DNA from 3 places in the Streptomyces sp. NBC_00878 genome. Region 1 is predicted to be linked to each of the others. Evidence: predicted binding sites of a transcription regulator. Region 1 holds the regulator's gene; each other region holds the start of a gene.
What was found. The regulator HrcA, encoded in region 1, represses chaperone genes, less so after heat shock. The targets are predictions, from matches to a motif close to TTNGCACTCNGNNNNNCNGAGTGCNAA.

Region 1 (4,362 bases):
CCGCTGTCGGGGTCGCCCAGTTCGGTCTCGTACCAGGCGGCCTCACCGGCGAGCTGATGGGCGTAGACCTTGACGGCGGCAGGGTCGGCATACTCGGGCTGTGGCATGAACAGGTTCACACCGAACGGACGGCTCGTGGCCCCCCGCAACTGCTTGATCTCCTGGTACATGCCGTCGGCCGTTTTGTACCCGGCGGCGAGAAAACCGAGCCCCCCGGCCTCGGACACGGCCGCTGCGAGCTGCGGCACGGAGACGCCGCCCGCCATGGGGGCCTGCACGATCGGCAGCGGGAAGAGATCGGTCAGCGCGGAGGACATGACGGCATGTTGTCACGTCCCCCGTACAAGTCCGAATCCGGCCTTCCCCCGGGCATAAGCCACGGGAATGGTCACGCGGGGAGGGTTTTCGCACCGCGCCACCCCAACCCACCCAGCCCGTCCGGCGCTTGAGGACGAGGCCGTTCAGGCCGATGCGGGGGCCTGGGGGGCGGAGCCCCCAGAAAGGACGGGAAGGGTAGCGGCGGCGGGGGCGAGAAAAGCCCTCAGCGCCCGTTGAACGCGTCCTTCAGACGCGAGAACAACCCCTGCTGCCCGGGCTGGAACTGCCCCGTGGGCCGCTCCTCCCCCCGCATCTGCGCCAGCTCCCGCAGCACCCGCTCCTGCTCGGGATCAAGCTTGGTAGGCGTCATGACCTCGACATGCACGATGAGATCCCCGCGCCCACCACCCCGCAGATGCGTGATCCCGCGCCCGTGCAACGGAACCGACTGCCCGGACTGGGTCCCCGGACGGATGTCGATCTCTTCCATCCCGTCGAGCGTCTCCAGCGGAACCTTCGTCCCGAGAGCCGCCGCGGTCATCGGAATCGTGACCGTGCAGTGCAGATCGTCGCCGCGCCGCTGGAAGGTCGAGTGCGGCAGCTCGTGGATCTCGACGTACAGGTCACCGGCGGGACCGCCGCCGGGCCCGACCTCGCCCTCGCCCGCGAGCTGGATCCGCGTGCCGTTGTCGACACCGGCGGGGATCTTCACGGTCAGGGTCCGGCGCGACCGCACCCGCCCGTCACCCGCGCACTCGGGGCACGGCGTCGGAACGACCGTCCCGAACCCCTGGCACTGCGGACACGGCCGGGACGTCATGACCTGGCCCAGGAAGGACCGGGTGACCTGGGACACCTCGCCTCGCCCGCGACACATGTCACAGGTCTGCGCGGAGGTGCCGGGTGCGGCGCCTTCGCCGCTGCACGTCGTACACACGACGGCCGTGTCGACCTGGATGTCCTTCGTCGTGCCGAAGGCCGCCTCGTCGAGGTCGATCTCCAGCCGGATCATCGCGTCCTGGCCGCGCCGCGTGCGCGACCGCGGGCCCCGCTGCGACGCCGTACCGAAGAAGGCGTCCATGATGTCCGAGAAGTTCCCGAACCCGCCGGCGCCGAAGCCGCCCGCGCCCTGGCCGCCCGCCTGGGACAGCGGGTCGCCGCCGAGGTCGTAGACCTGCTTCTTCTGCGGGTCCGACAACACCTCGTAGGCGGCGTTGATCTCCTTGAAGCGCTCCTGCGTCTTCGGATCGGGATTGACATCCGGATGCAGCTCGCGTGCGAGCCGCCGGAATGCCTTCTTGATCTCGTCCTGGGACGCATCGCGGCGCACGCCGAGTACGGCGTAATAGTCCGTGGCCACTTACGACTCCGCCAGGATCTGTCCGACGTACCGTGCCACCGCTCGTACCGCTCCCATCGTTCCGGGGTAATCCATGCGCGTCGGGCCGACCACGCCTAGTTTGGCTACTGCCTCGCCGCCCGAACCGTAGCCGACCGAGACGACGGACGTGGAGTTGAGTCCCTCATGGGCGTTCTCGTGACCGATCCGTACGGCCATGCCCGAATCATTGACCTCACCAAGGAGTTTGAGGAGAACGACCTGCTCCTCAAGGGCCTCCAGCACCGGACGGATAGTGAGGGGAAAGTCATGTCCGAAGCGGGTCAGATTGGCGGTGCCGCCGATCATCAGCCGCTCCTCGGTCTCCTCGACCAGGGTCTCCAGGAGAGTGGAGAGCACCGTCGCGACCGTACCCCGGTCGTCCGACTCGAAAGCATCGGGGAGATCCTGCACCAGCTGCGGGACGTCCGCGAAACGGCGGCCCGCGATCCGGCTGTTGAGCCGCGCGCGTAGATCCGCCACAGAGGCCTCCCCGAAGGGCGCCGGGCAGTCCACCATGCGCTGCTCGACCCGGCCGGTGTCCGTGATCAGTACGAGCATGACGCGGGCCGGGGCCAGCGACAGCAGCTCCACATGACGCACGGTCGAGCGGGTCAGTGACGGGTACTGCACGACGGCGACCTGCCGGGTGAGCTGCGCGAGGAGCCGGACGGTCCGCCCCACGACGTCGTCGAGATCGACGGCGCCGTCGAGGAAACTGTGGATCGCCCGCCGCTCCGGCGCGGTCATCGGCTTGACGCCCGCGAGCTTGTCGACGAAGAGACGGTAGCCCTTGTCCGTGGGGATCCGGCCGGCGCTGGTGTGCGGCTGGGCGATGAAGCCCTCGTCCTCAAGGACCGCCATGTCATTACGCACCGTGGCCGGGGAGACACCCAGCCGGTGGCGCTCCGTGAGCGCCTTGGAACCGACCGGCTCCTCCGTGCCCACGTAGTCCTGGACGATGGCGCGCAGCACCTCGAGCCTGCGTTCACTGAGCATCGCGCACACCTCCAGCTGGTCTTCCCCGCGGTCTTCGTGCGGTCTTCGATGCGGTCCTCGATCATCTTCGATCGCCTTGCCTGGCACTCAGCGCGCACGAGTGCCAGCATCCCCGGCCCAAGTGTACGGCCGGTAGGTACGGCGCGGGCAAGGACGGGCCTGCGATGTTGCGATGCCACGGCGACGTGCCCGGCGACGTGTACGGGGCTGTCCCGCTCTGTCCCGACTACTGTCTGCGCACTTCATGGGGCGTCGGGCTAGCGTCGGCGTATGAGGGTGACTTGGGAAGAGGCCGGGTGGGAGGAACTGGCTCCGCGGGTGGGGCGGTGCCGGCTTCCGGTGTGGGACTGCACGGCCGGGCTCGTGGTCGGCGAGGACGCGGCGCTCATGATCGACGCGGGGTCCGGGCTGCGGGAGGGCGCGCGGCTGCGTACGGAGGCGCGGCGGTTGCTCGGGGGCGGGCGGGTCACGCATCTCGCGCTCACCCACGCGCACTTCGACCACGTTTTCGGCGCGGCGGCGTTCGCGGGGGCCGAGGTCTTCGGGGCGGTGGGTCTTGAGCGGGTGCTCGCCGACGAACGGGACGGGCGGAACCGGCAGGACGGGCGGGACCGGCAGGACGAGGGGGACCGGCAGGACGAGGGGGACGGGCACGACGAGGGGGACGGGCACGACGGACGGGACGGGCAGGACGGGTTGCGGGCGGATGCCGTACGCAACGGCGCCGATCCGGGCGAGGCGGCCGAGGCGGCGGACCTCCTCGTCCGCCCCCGGCATCTCGTCTCCGGCGAGTGGACGCTCGACCTGGGCGGCGGCATCCAGGTCCTGCTGGCGAACGTCGGCCCCGGCCACACGGCCCACGACCTGGCGGTTCTCATCCCCGCACGTCCCGCAAGCCCCGGGGACCCCGCGACCGGCTCGCCTGAGATCGTCTTCTGCGGCGACCTGGTCGAGGAGTCGGGCGACCCCCAGGCAGGCCCGGACGCCGTCCCCTCCCGCTGGCCGGCGGCTCTGGACCGACTACTGGCCCTCGGGGGCGAGGAAGCGGTGTACGTACCCGGCCACGGGGCAGCGGTGGACGCCGGCTTCGTACGGGCCCAACGGGACGCGCTGGCACGGCGTTTCGGCGTGTCGTAGGGGGCCGGGCACACTCGGCGCGGACCGTCTCCTATCGTCATCCGAATGCGCCAGTACTCAGCGGACCTGACACCTCCGTGGAAGAAGCCCAAGCCCGTGCCCGAGGTCGCGGCGGAGCCGGGGCTCGTGGTCGAGGAGCCCGGCACCGGGTTCTGCGGTGCCGTGATCCGCTGCGAGGCGGGCACGGTCACCCTGGAGGATCGCTTCGGCAAACACCGGGTGTTTCCGCTGGAGCCACGGGGTTTCCTGCTGGAGGGGCGCGTGGTGACGCTGGTGCGCCCGTCGGCCGCGCCCGTACGCTCCACTCGTACGGCTTCGGGGTCGGTTGCCGTGCCCGGGGCCCGGGCACGGGTGGCCCGGGCGGGGCGCATCTACGTCGAGGGCCGCCACGACGCGGAACTGGTGGAACGGGTCTGGGGTGACGACCTCCGCATCGAGGGTGTCGTCGTCGAGTACCTGGAGGGCATCGACGATCTGCCCGCCATCGTCGACGAGTTCGGCCCCGGGGCGGATGCGCGGCTGGGGGTGCT
Region 2 (4,362 bases), 3.1 Mb from region 1:
GCGCCGCGAGGTGGAGATGTGGCGGTCCGGGTTCGACTTCGCGTTCACCATCGAGGACCAGATCTCCGACGGCGACCAGGTCTGTACGCGCTGGACCTGGAACGGCACCCACAAGGGTGACTTCATGGGGATAGCGGCCACCGGCAAGCAGGTCACCATGACCGGCACGACCATTCACCGGTGCCGCGACGACGGCAAGGTCGTCGAGGGCTGGTGGCAGTACGACCGGCTGGGGCTGATGGCCCAGCTCGGGGTGCTGGACCAGCTCGAAGTCTGACCGCGTCGGACCGCGAGGGACCACGGCGGTGACAGCACGAAGGCCCGGTCCCCCGCGAAGCGATGGGGTTCCGGGCCTTCGCCGGGCGCCTACAGGGGCGTACGTACTTGTACGCCCCCTTGGGCTGCCCGAAAGCGGCTTACGCCTGGTGGGACCTAGTGGGAGTGGCCGTGGCCACCGTGGCCCGCGTCGGACTCCTCCTCGGCCGGCTTCTCGACGACCAGGGTCTCGGTCGTGAGGAGCAGGGAGGCGATGGAGGCGGCGTTCTCCAGGGCGGAGCGGGTGACCTTGACCGGGTCGATGACGCCGGCCTTGACCAGGTCGCCGTACTCGCCGGTCGCGGCGTTGAAGCCCTGGCCCTTGTCGAGCTCGGCGACCTTGGAGGTGATGACGTAGCCCTCCAGGCCGGCGTTCTCGGCGATCCAGCGCAGCGGCTCGACGGCGGCCTTGCGGACGACCGCGACACCCGTGGCCTCGTCGCCGGTCTTGCCGAGGTTGCCCTCCAGGACCTTCACGGCGTGGACGAGCGCGGAGCCACCACCGGAGACGATGCCCTCCTCGACCGCGGCGCGGGTCGCGGAGATGGCGTCCTCCAGACGGTGCTTCTTCTCCTTGAGCTCCACCTCGGTGGCGGCGCCGACCTTGATCACGCACACGCCGCCGGCCAGCTTCGCGAGGCGCTCCTGGAGCTTCTCGCGGTCCCAGTCGGAGTCCGTGCCCTCGATCTCGGCCTTGATCTGGTTGATGCGTCCGACGACGTCCTCGGACTTGCCGCCACCGTCGACGATCGTCGTGTCGTCCTTGGTGATGGTCACGCGGCGGGCGGTGCCCAGCACGTCCAGGCCGACCTGGTCGAGCTTGAGGCCGACCTCCTCGGCGATGACGGTGGCACCGGTGAGACCGGCCATGTCGCCGAGCATCGCCTTGCGGCGGTCACCGAAGCCGGGGGCCTTCACGGCGACGGCGTTGAACGTGCCGCGGATCTTGTTCACGACCAGGGTCGAGAGGGCCTCGCCCTCGACGTCCTCGGCGATGATCAGCAGCGGCTTGGAGGCGTTCGTCTGGATGATCTTCTCCAGCAGCGGCAGCATGTCCTGGATGGAGGAGATCTTGCCCTGGTGGATCAGGATGTACGGGTCGTCCAGGACGGCTTCCATGCGCTCCTGGTCCGTCACGAAGTACGGCGACAGGTAGCCCTTGTCGAAGGCCATGCCCTCGGTGAAGTCCAGCTCCAGACCGAAGGTGTTGGACTCCTCGACGGTGATGACACCGTCCTTGCCGACCTTGTCCATCGCCTCGGCGATGAGCTCGCCGACCTGGCTGTCCTGGGCGGACAGACCGGCGACGGCGGCGATGTCGGACTTCTCGTCGATCGGCCGGGCGGTCGCGAGGAGCTCCTCGGAGACCGCGGCGACGGCGGCGTCGATGCCCTTCTTCAGGAGGGCGGGGGACGCGCCGGCGGCGACGTTCTTCAGGCCCTCGCGGACGAGCGCCTGGGCCAGCACGGTGGCGGTGGTCGTACCGTCACCCGCGATGTCGTTGGTCTTGGTCGCCACCTCCTTCACCAGCTGGGCGCCGAGGTTCTCGTACGGGTCGTCGAGCTCGACCTCGCGGGCGATGGTGACGCCGTCGTTGGTGATGGTGGGCGCGCCGAACTTCTTGTCGATGACGACGTTGCGGCCCTTGGGGCCGATCGTCACCTTGACCGTGTCGGCAAGCTTGTTGACGCCGCGCTCGAGGGCGCGACGGGCGTCCTCGTCGAACTTCAGGATCTTCGCCATGGGAGCGGTTCAGCCCTCTCGGAAAACGTGGGTGAAACGAGCCGCGCCCCTGACACCCGGCTTCATAAGGTCGCGGGGGCCAGGGGCGCAGTTCACTGCAATGCTGGTAATGCCGGGAATGCTGGTGGTGCCGGGTGAATTACTTCTCGACGATCGCGAGCACGTCGCGAGCCGAGAGGACGAGGTACTCCTCGCCGTTGTACTTCACCTCGGTGCCGCCGTACTTGCTGTACAGCACGATGTCGCCGGTCTTGACGTCGAGCGGAAGACGCTCGCCGTTCTCGAAGCGGCCCGGGCCAACGGCCAGGACGACGCCCTCCTGGGGCTTCTCCTTGGCGGTGTCCGGGATGACCAGGCCAGAGGCCGTGGTCTGCTCGGCGTCGAGCGGCTGGACCACAATGCGGTCCTCAAGCGGCTTGATGGCAACCTTGGAGCTGGTGGTCGTCACGATCCGACCTCCCCCTTCGGAGATCTCACGGGGTTAACTGTCTGAGGTGGCGACCAGGTGGATCCGTCGTCGCGGGTGCCGGACCTGCCCGTCGCTATTGGCACTCTCCTGCGGTGAGTGCCAGAGCCGAGACTATGACTGCGATTAGCACTCGGTCAAGCGGAGTGCCAATTGCCACCGGCGGTCAGGGGGATGTTCGGCGCCCGGAACCGGGGTGGGCCCTGCTGGGGGCCGCACCCCCAGACCCCCCTTCATCGGCCTGAACGGCCTCGTCCTCAAACTCCCCCACTCTCGGCTGCGCTCGGGCGGGGGACCCCCACGACGGGCTGGGTGGCCTACAGGTAGTCCTCCAGGCGGGCCACAGCGAAACCCTCCCTCTGGACGCGGTTCAGCACGGCAGCCGTCGCGCCGGTGAGGCTCGTGCCGGCCCGCCCCTCGGGGCAGTGGAGGATGTCGCCCGGGCTGAGGCGGCCGGTGTCGCGCCACAGGACGACGGCGGCCAGGCCGCAGTCGGCGGCCGCGCGTACGGTGTCGGCGTTGTACTCGCCGTAGGGCGGGCGGAAGAGACGCGGGCGGATGCCGAAGCGCTGCTTGAGTTTCTCCTGCTGGCCGCAGATCTCGGCGCGCTGTCCGGCGTACGGAAGGCCCGGCAGGTATGGGTGGTCGAGGGTGTGGTTCTGTACGGTCGCGCCGACCGCGCGGAGCCGGCCGAAGTGGGCGTATCCCGGCCCGACGACACTGTCCGTGAGGAACATCGTGACCGGCAGCCGCAGTTCACGGACCATGTCGACGAACCCCGGGTCCTTCTCGGCGCCGTCGTCGAAGGTCAGGAAGACGACCCGATCGCGGGTGGGGACTCGGTCCACGACGGGCGGCAGGCCCGGTCCCGCGGTGCGGGCGGTGGGCCGCCGGGCGGGCGGTTTCGGCGCCGGGGCGAGTGGTGCGGTCAGGCCCCAGCGGCGGTACGCGTCCTCGGTGGGCCCGTGCGTACGCACCTTCTGCGCGGCCTTCTTGCCCAGCCGCTCGATGGGGTCCACGGACTGGGCGCAGCCGGCCAAGCAGACCAGCCCCGCGAGCAGTGCGGCGGCGGCCGGCAGCTTCCTCACAGGTGGTCCTCAAAACGTGCCACCGCGTGCCCCTTGTCCGTGACCGGCTTCAGCTTCACGCGGGGTTCGGTGGCGTAGGCATCCATGGCTTGCGCCGGGTGGGCCTTGAGGAGTTGTCGGCCTGCGGCCGGCTTGGCGGTGGTGCCGTCGGACCCTGGTTCCGAGCAGCCAGTGGCCAGTGCGGTGTCCGTCGGCAGGACGAAAGCGGTGCGGGCTGCGGCTGCACGGGGTGGCCTGATTGCGACCTGCGGGTCAGTGGGGGCTTGTCGCGCAGTTTCCCGCGCCCCTGAGGGGGTGCCCCCTGAGCCACCATTTGCCCCACTGCTGTCATTTTGTCGTACAAGTCGCATGAACCCGGATCCTCACAGGCCACACCCCTCACAAGCCCTCGACACATCCGGCGAACGCGTGCCGTCCTCCGACTGGCCCACAATGGGCCGGTGAACGACCTCGATCCTCCCGCCCGCCACCCGACCACCGCCCCTCATCGACGGGCTGCGCCCGACACCTCTTTGTCGTCATTCGCCGCCCTGCTCACCGGCCAAGGCCGTGCCCTGCTCGACGAGGTGCGGGACACCGAACCCGCTCAGGAACTGACCGTCGCCACCCGGCTGCGGCGTGAGCATCCCGTCGGGCTCGTGTCGGCGGCGCTCGGGCAGGCGCGGTTGCGGCAGCGGGCCGTGGTGAAGTTCGGCGCCGAGGACGCGGGGCGGATGTACTTCACGCCGAACGGCGTGGAGCAGGCGACCC
Region 3 (4,362 bases), 2.5 Mb from region 1:
TGCCCTGGCCCTCGGTGCCGTCGAGGCGCAGGCCGGACGGGTCGACCGCGGGCGCGTCCGCGAACGGCGGCTGCCCGGCGGACCGCACCATGCCGATGTGCCAGAGCTACGGCACGATCCTGCCGCCCGCCGCGTGCACCGCCTCGGCGACCTTCGCCCACCCCGCGAGCTGCTCCTCCCCGTGGAACCGCGGAATCCGGTCACTCTGCCCGGCCGACTCATGACCCACGTACGTGCCCTCGGTGACGATCAGGCCGACCCCGGCGGCGGCACGGCGCGCGTAGTACGACGCCACGTCCTCCCCCGGAACACCGCCCGGCGAGAACTGCCGGGTCATCGGCGCCATCATGATCCGGTTCGGCACGGTCAGGCCGTTTAGGGCAACGGGCAGGGAGAGGATCTCGGCCGCGCGGGAGGCGGAGGCGGAGGCGGAAACGGAGGTAGACGCGGGAGCAGAGGCGGCGACAGCCACGTCCCGGTCACGTCCATGACCCCGGACACGCCCGAGGGCGGCACCCCTGGAGTGAGGTACCGCCCTCGTTCACGTACTGGTACTGCCTGGTACTGCGATGTACTACCGGGAACTGCCGAGAACTACCGAGCCTGGGCTGCTTGCGCCTGGGCTCAGAAGTCCATGTCGCCGCCCGGCATGCCGCCACCGGCGCCTGCGCCGGCGCTGGCCTTCTCCGGCTTGTCGGCGATGACGGCCTCGGTGGTGAGGAACAGCGCGGCGATGGACGCGGCGTTCTGCAGGGCAGAGCGCGTGACCTTCGCCGGGTCGATGATGCCTTCGGCGATCATGTCGACGTACTCACCGGTCGCGGCGTTCAGGCCGTGGCCGACGGGAAGGTTGCGCACCTTCTCGACGATGACGCCACCCTCAAGGCCACCGTTGACGGCGATCTGCTTGAGCGGGGCCTCCAGGGCGAGCTTCACGGCGTTGGCGCCGGTCGCCTCGTCACCCTCCAGGTCCAGCTTCTCGAAGACCGAGGAGGCCTGGAGCAGGGCCACGCCGCCACCGGCGACGATGCCCTCCTCGACGGCCGCCTTCGCGTTGCGAACGGCGTCCTCGATGCGGTGCTTGCGCTCCTTGAGCTCGACCTCGGTGGCGGCACCGGCCTTGATGACGGCCACGCCGCCGGCCAGCTTCGCCAGGCGCTCCTGGAGCTTCTCGCGGTCGTAGTCCGAGTCGGAGTTCTCGATCTCGGCACGGATCTGGTTGACGCGACCGGCAACCTGGTCCGCCGAGCCCGAGCCGTCGACGATCGTCGTCTCGTCCTTGGTGATGACGACCTTGCGGGCCCGACCCAGCAGCTCCAGGCCCGTGTTCTCCAGCTTGAGGCCGACCTCCTCGGAGATGACCTCGCCGCCCGTGAGGATGGCGATGTCGTTCAGCATCGCCTTGCGGCGGTCACCGAAGCCCGGAGCCTTGACGGCGACGGACTTGAAGGTGCCACGGATCTTGTTGACGACGAGGGTCGACAGCGCCTCGCCCTCGACGTCCTCGGCGATGATCAGCAGCGGCTTGCCGGACTGCATGACCTTCTCGAGAAGGGGCAGCAGGTCCTTGACGTTGCCGATCTTGGAGTTGGCGATGAGGATGTACGGGTCGTCGAGCGACGCCTCCATCCGCTCCATGTCGGTGGCGAAGTACGCCGAGATGTAGCCCTTGTCGAAGCGCATACCCTCGGTGAGCTCCAGCTCCAGACCGAAGGTCTGGGACTCCTCGACGGTGATGACGCCTTCCTTGCCGACCTTGTCCATCGCCTCGGCGATGAGCTCGCCGATCTGGGTGTCGGCGGCGGAGATGGAGGCCGTCGAAGCGATCTGCTCCTTGGTCTCGACATCCTTGGCCTGCTCAAGGAGAGCACCGGAGACGGCCTCGACGGCCTTCTCGATACCGCGCTTGAGAGCCATCGGGTTGGCACCCGCGGCCACGTTGCGCAGGCCCTCGCGGACGAGCGCCTGGGCGAGAACGGTCGCAGTGGTCGTACCGTCACCGGCGACGTCGTCCGTCTTCTTGGCGACTTCCTTGACCAGCTCGGCGCCGATCTTCTCGTACGGGTCCTCGAGCTCGATCTCCTTGGCGATGGACACACCATCGTTGGTGATCGTGGGGGCGCCCCACTTCTTCTCGAGGACGACGTTGCGACCCTTGGGACCGAGGGTGACCTTTACGGCGTCGGCGAGCTGGTTCATCCCGCGCTCGAGACCGCGCCGTGCCTCCTCGTCGAACGCGATGATCTTGGCCATGTGAAGTGGTCCTCCCGGACTGGGGTGGAATCTCCAGGACCGCGCCCGCGCCCGCGACGGACGGCCTGCCGACCTCGTGGTTCCTTGCCCCACCCGGCCTGCGGGCCTCACCGACCCGGTCCTCGTTATCACTCTCACCTTCAGAGTGCTAACGCCAATGATTAGCACTCGACCCATGCGAGTGCAAGCGGCTCAGGATGATCCGCAGGTGAGAGCCGGTGGGGGGAGAGGGCAGGAGGAGGACGGGAGGGGGCAGGAGGTGGGGAGGAGAGGGGGAGCCTGCCGCCGTGAGGGCGTCACGCGGACATACCGAAGGGCCCGCACCCGGAGGTACGAGCCCTTCGAAAGAAGAACGTCGCTGCAGTAAGTCGGCGCGTGCTTCAGCCGGTCGCCAGTCGGACCATGTCCGCCTGCGGCCCCTTCTGGCCTTGCGAGATCTCAAAATCGACCCGCTGACCCTCTTCCAGGGTGCGGTAGCCGTCCATCTGAATCGCGCTGTAGTGGACGAAAACATCCGCACCACCGTCGACCGCGATGAAGCCGTACCCCTTCTCCGCGTTGAACCATTTGACGGTGCCCTGAGCCATGCCTAACTCCCCTATTACTGGCCCTTGCACAGACCCGCACTTCGCGGATCCGGGTCAGACCTCACCCCCCAACGGTTGGGGGTGTGCGCCGGAACGCGTCGACCGCGGCCGAATGTATCCGTCCAACTGCCCTCTGCAACAGGTCAATCCGACGAGAATTCCGGGCGTGACCGATCGGGAATATGCGAAGAATTCACGAAGATTCAGGGCAAGTCGGGCCCCATAAATGCCATAAACGGCTCAAAAAGGCGGGGCACTTTGGCTACTTCTTGTCGGGCTTCGGGCGGGAACTTATATGCGCCTGGCATGCGGATCGAAGCAGCTTCCCCAACTGTACCCCGCTCAACCATACAGAATTGCCCCTTCCGCTTCTCTTACGGAGGGGGCAATTCGGTGAACTCTCAGTAATCACAGTTACCGACGGTAATGATCAGTCATCGGCACCGCGCCCGCTGGTCAGCCGCCGGCGACGGCGGGGATGATCGACACCCCGACCCCGTCCGGCGTGGCCGTCTCCAGCCCCTGCTCGAAGCGGACGTCGTCGTCGTTCACGTACACGTTGACGAACCGCCGCAGCTGCCCCTGGTCGTCCAGAACCCGGGCCGCGATCCCGGCGTGGTTCTTCTCCAGATCGGCGATGACCGCGCCGAGAGTCCCACCCTCGGCAGAAACCTCGGCCTTGCCGCCCGTGTAGGTACGCAGAATGGTGGGGATACGAACGTTGACGCTCATGGGGTTAGACCTCCGTCGGAGTGGGTGGCCCCTTCAGGGGCGCGGGGAACTGCGCAGTCTTTTTTGGGGGCGCGGGGAACTGCGCGACCAGCCCCCACGCGCCCGCAGCGAAGGAACAACGACTAGCCGAGCCCAGCTTCACGGAAGGAATCCAGGTTCGGCCGGATCGTCGCGGTCAGCCCCGTGTCGGAAGCGACCGCGTCCAAGGTCTTCAGACCATCCCCGGTATTGAGGACGACAGTCGTCAGACTCGGATCCAGCAGCCCATTCTCGATCAGCTTCTTCGCCACCCCCACCGTCACACCACCAGCGGTCTCCGCAAAGATCCCCTCGGTCCGCGCCAGCAACTTGATCGCGTCGACCACCTGCTCGTCGTTCACGTCCTCGACGGCCCCACCCGTACGCCGGGCGATATCGAGAACGTAAGGACCATCCGCCGGGTTTCCGATCGCGAGCGACTTCGCGATCGTGTTCGGCTTCTGCGGCCGTACGACGTCGTGCCCGGCCTTGTACGCCACGGACACCGGCGAGCAGCCCTCGGCCTGCGCACCGAAGATCTTGTACGGCTTGTCCTCGACGAGCCCGAGCTTGATCAGCTCCTGGAGCCCCTTGTCGATCTTCGTGAGCTGCGAGCCGGAGGCGATCGGCACGACCAGCTGGTCCGGCAGCTGCCAGCCGAGCTGCTCACAGATCTCGTACGCCAGGGTCTTGGACCCCTCCGCGTAGTACGGCCGCAGGTTGACGTTGACGAAGCCCCAGCCCTCGCCGGCCGGGTCGCCGATCAGCTCGG

Region 2: groES (co-chaperone GroES) is a predicted target of HrcA. The motif match lies at 2,651-2,677, and genes of this name have one in related genera.
Region 3: groL (chaperonin GroEL) is a predicted target of HrcA. The motif match lies at 2,379-2,405, and genes of this name have one in related genera.

What each region holds. Positions count from the first base shown of each region.
Region 1 is NZ_JAPEOK010000001.1:7,258,115-7,262,476, reverse strand. Features, by position in the region: gene OHA11_RS31495 (nitronate monooxygenase) at 1-317, opposite strand, end outside; gene dnaJ (molecular chaperone DnaJ) at 542-1,678, opposite strand; gene hrcA (heat-inducible transcriptional repressor HrcA) at 1,679-2,695, opposite strand; gene OHA11_RS31480 (MBL fold metallo-hydrolase) at 2,966-3,832, shown strand; gene OHA11_RS31475 (DUF3097 domain-containing protein) at 3,878-4,362, shown strand, end outside.
Region 2 is NZ_JAPEOK010000001.1:4,172,111-4,176,472, forward strand. Features, by position in the region: gene OHA11_RS17360 (ester cyclase) at 1-277, shown strand, start outside; gene groL (chaperonin GroEL) at 433-2,058, opposite strand; gene groES (co-chaperone GroES) at 2,198-2,506, opposite strand; gene OHA11_RS17375 (polysaccharide deacetylase family protein) at 2,842-3,612, opposite strand; gene OHA11_RS17380 (methyltransferase domain-containing protein) at 4,125-4,362, shown strand, end outside.
Region 3 is NZ_JAPEOK010000001.1:4,779,600-4,783,961, forward strand. Features, by position in the region: partial or broken gene OHA11_RS20130 (12-oxophytodienoate reductase) at 1-472, opposite strand, end outside; gene groL (chaperonin GroEL) at 625-2,253, opposite strand; gene OHA11_RS20140 (cold-shock protein) at 2,634-2,840, opposite strand; gene OHA11_RS20145 (MoaD/ThiS family protein) at 3,297-3,572, opposite strand; gene thrC (threonine synthase) at 3,695-4,362, opposite strand, start outside.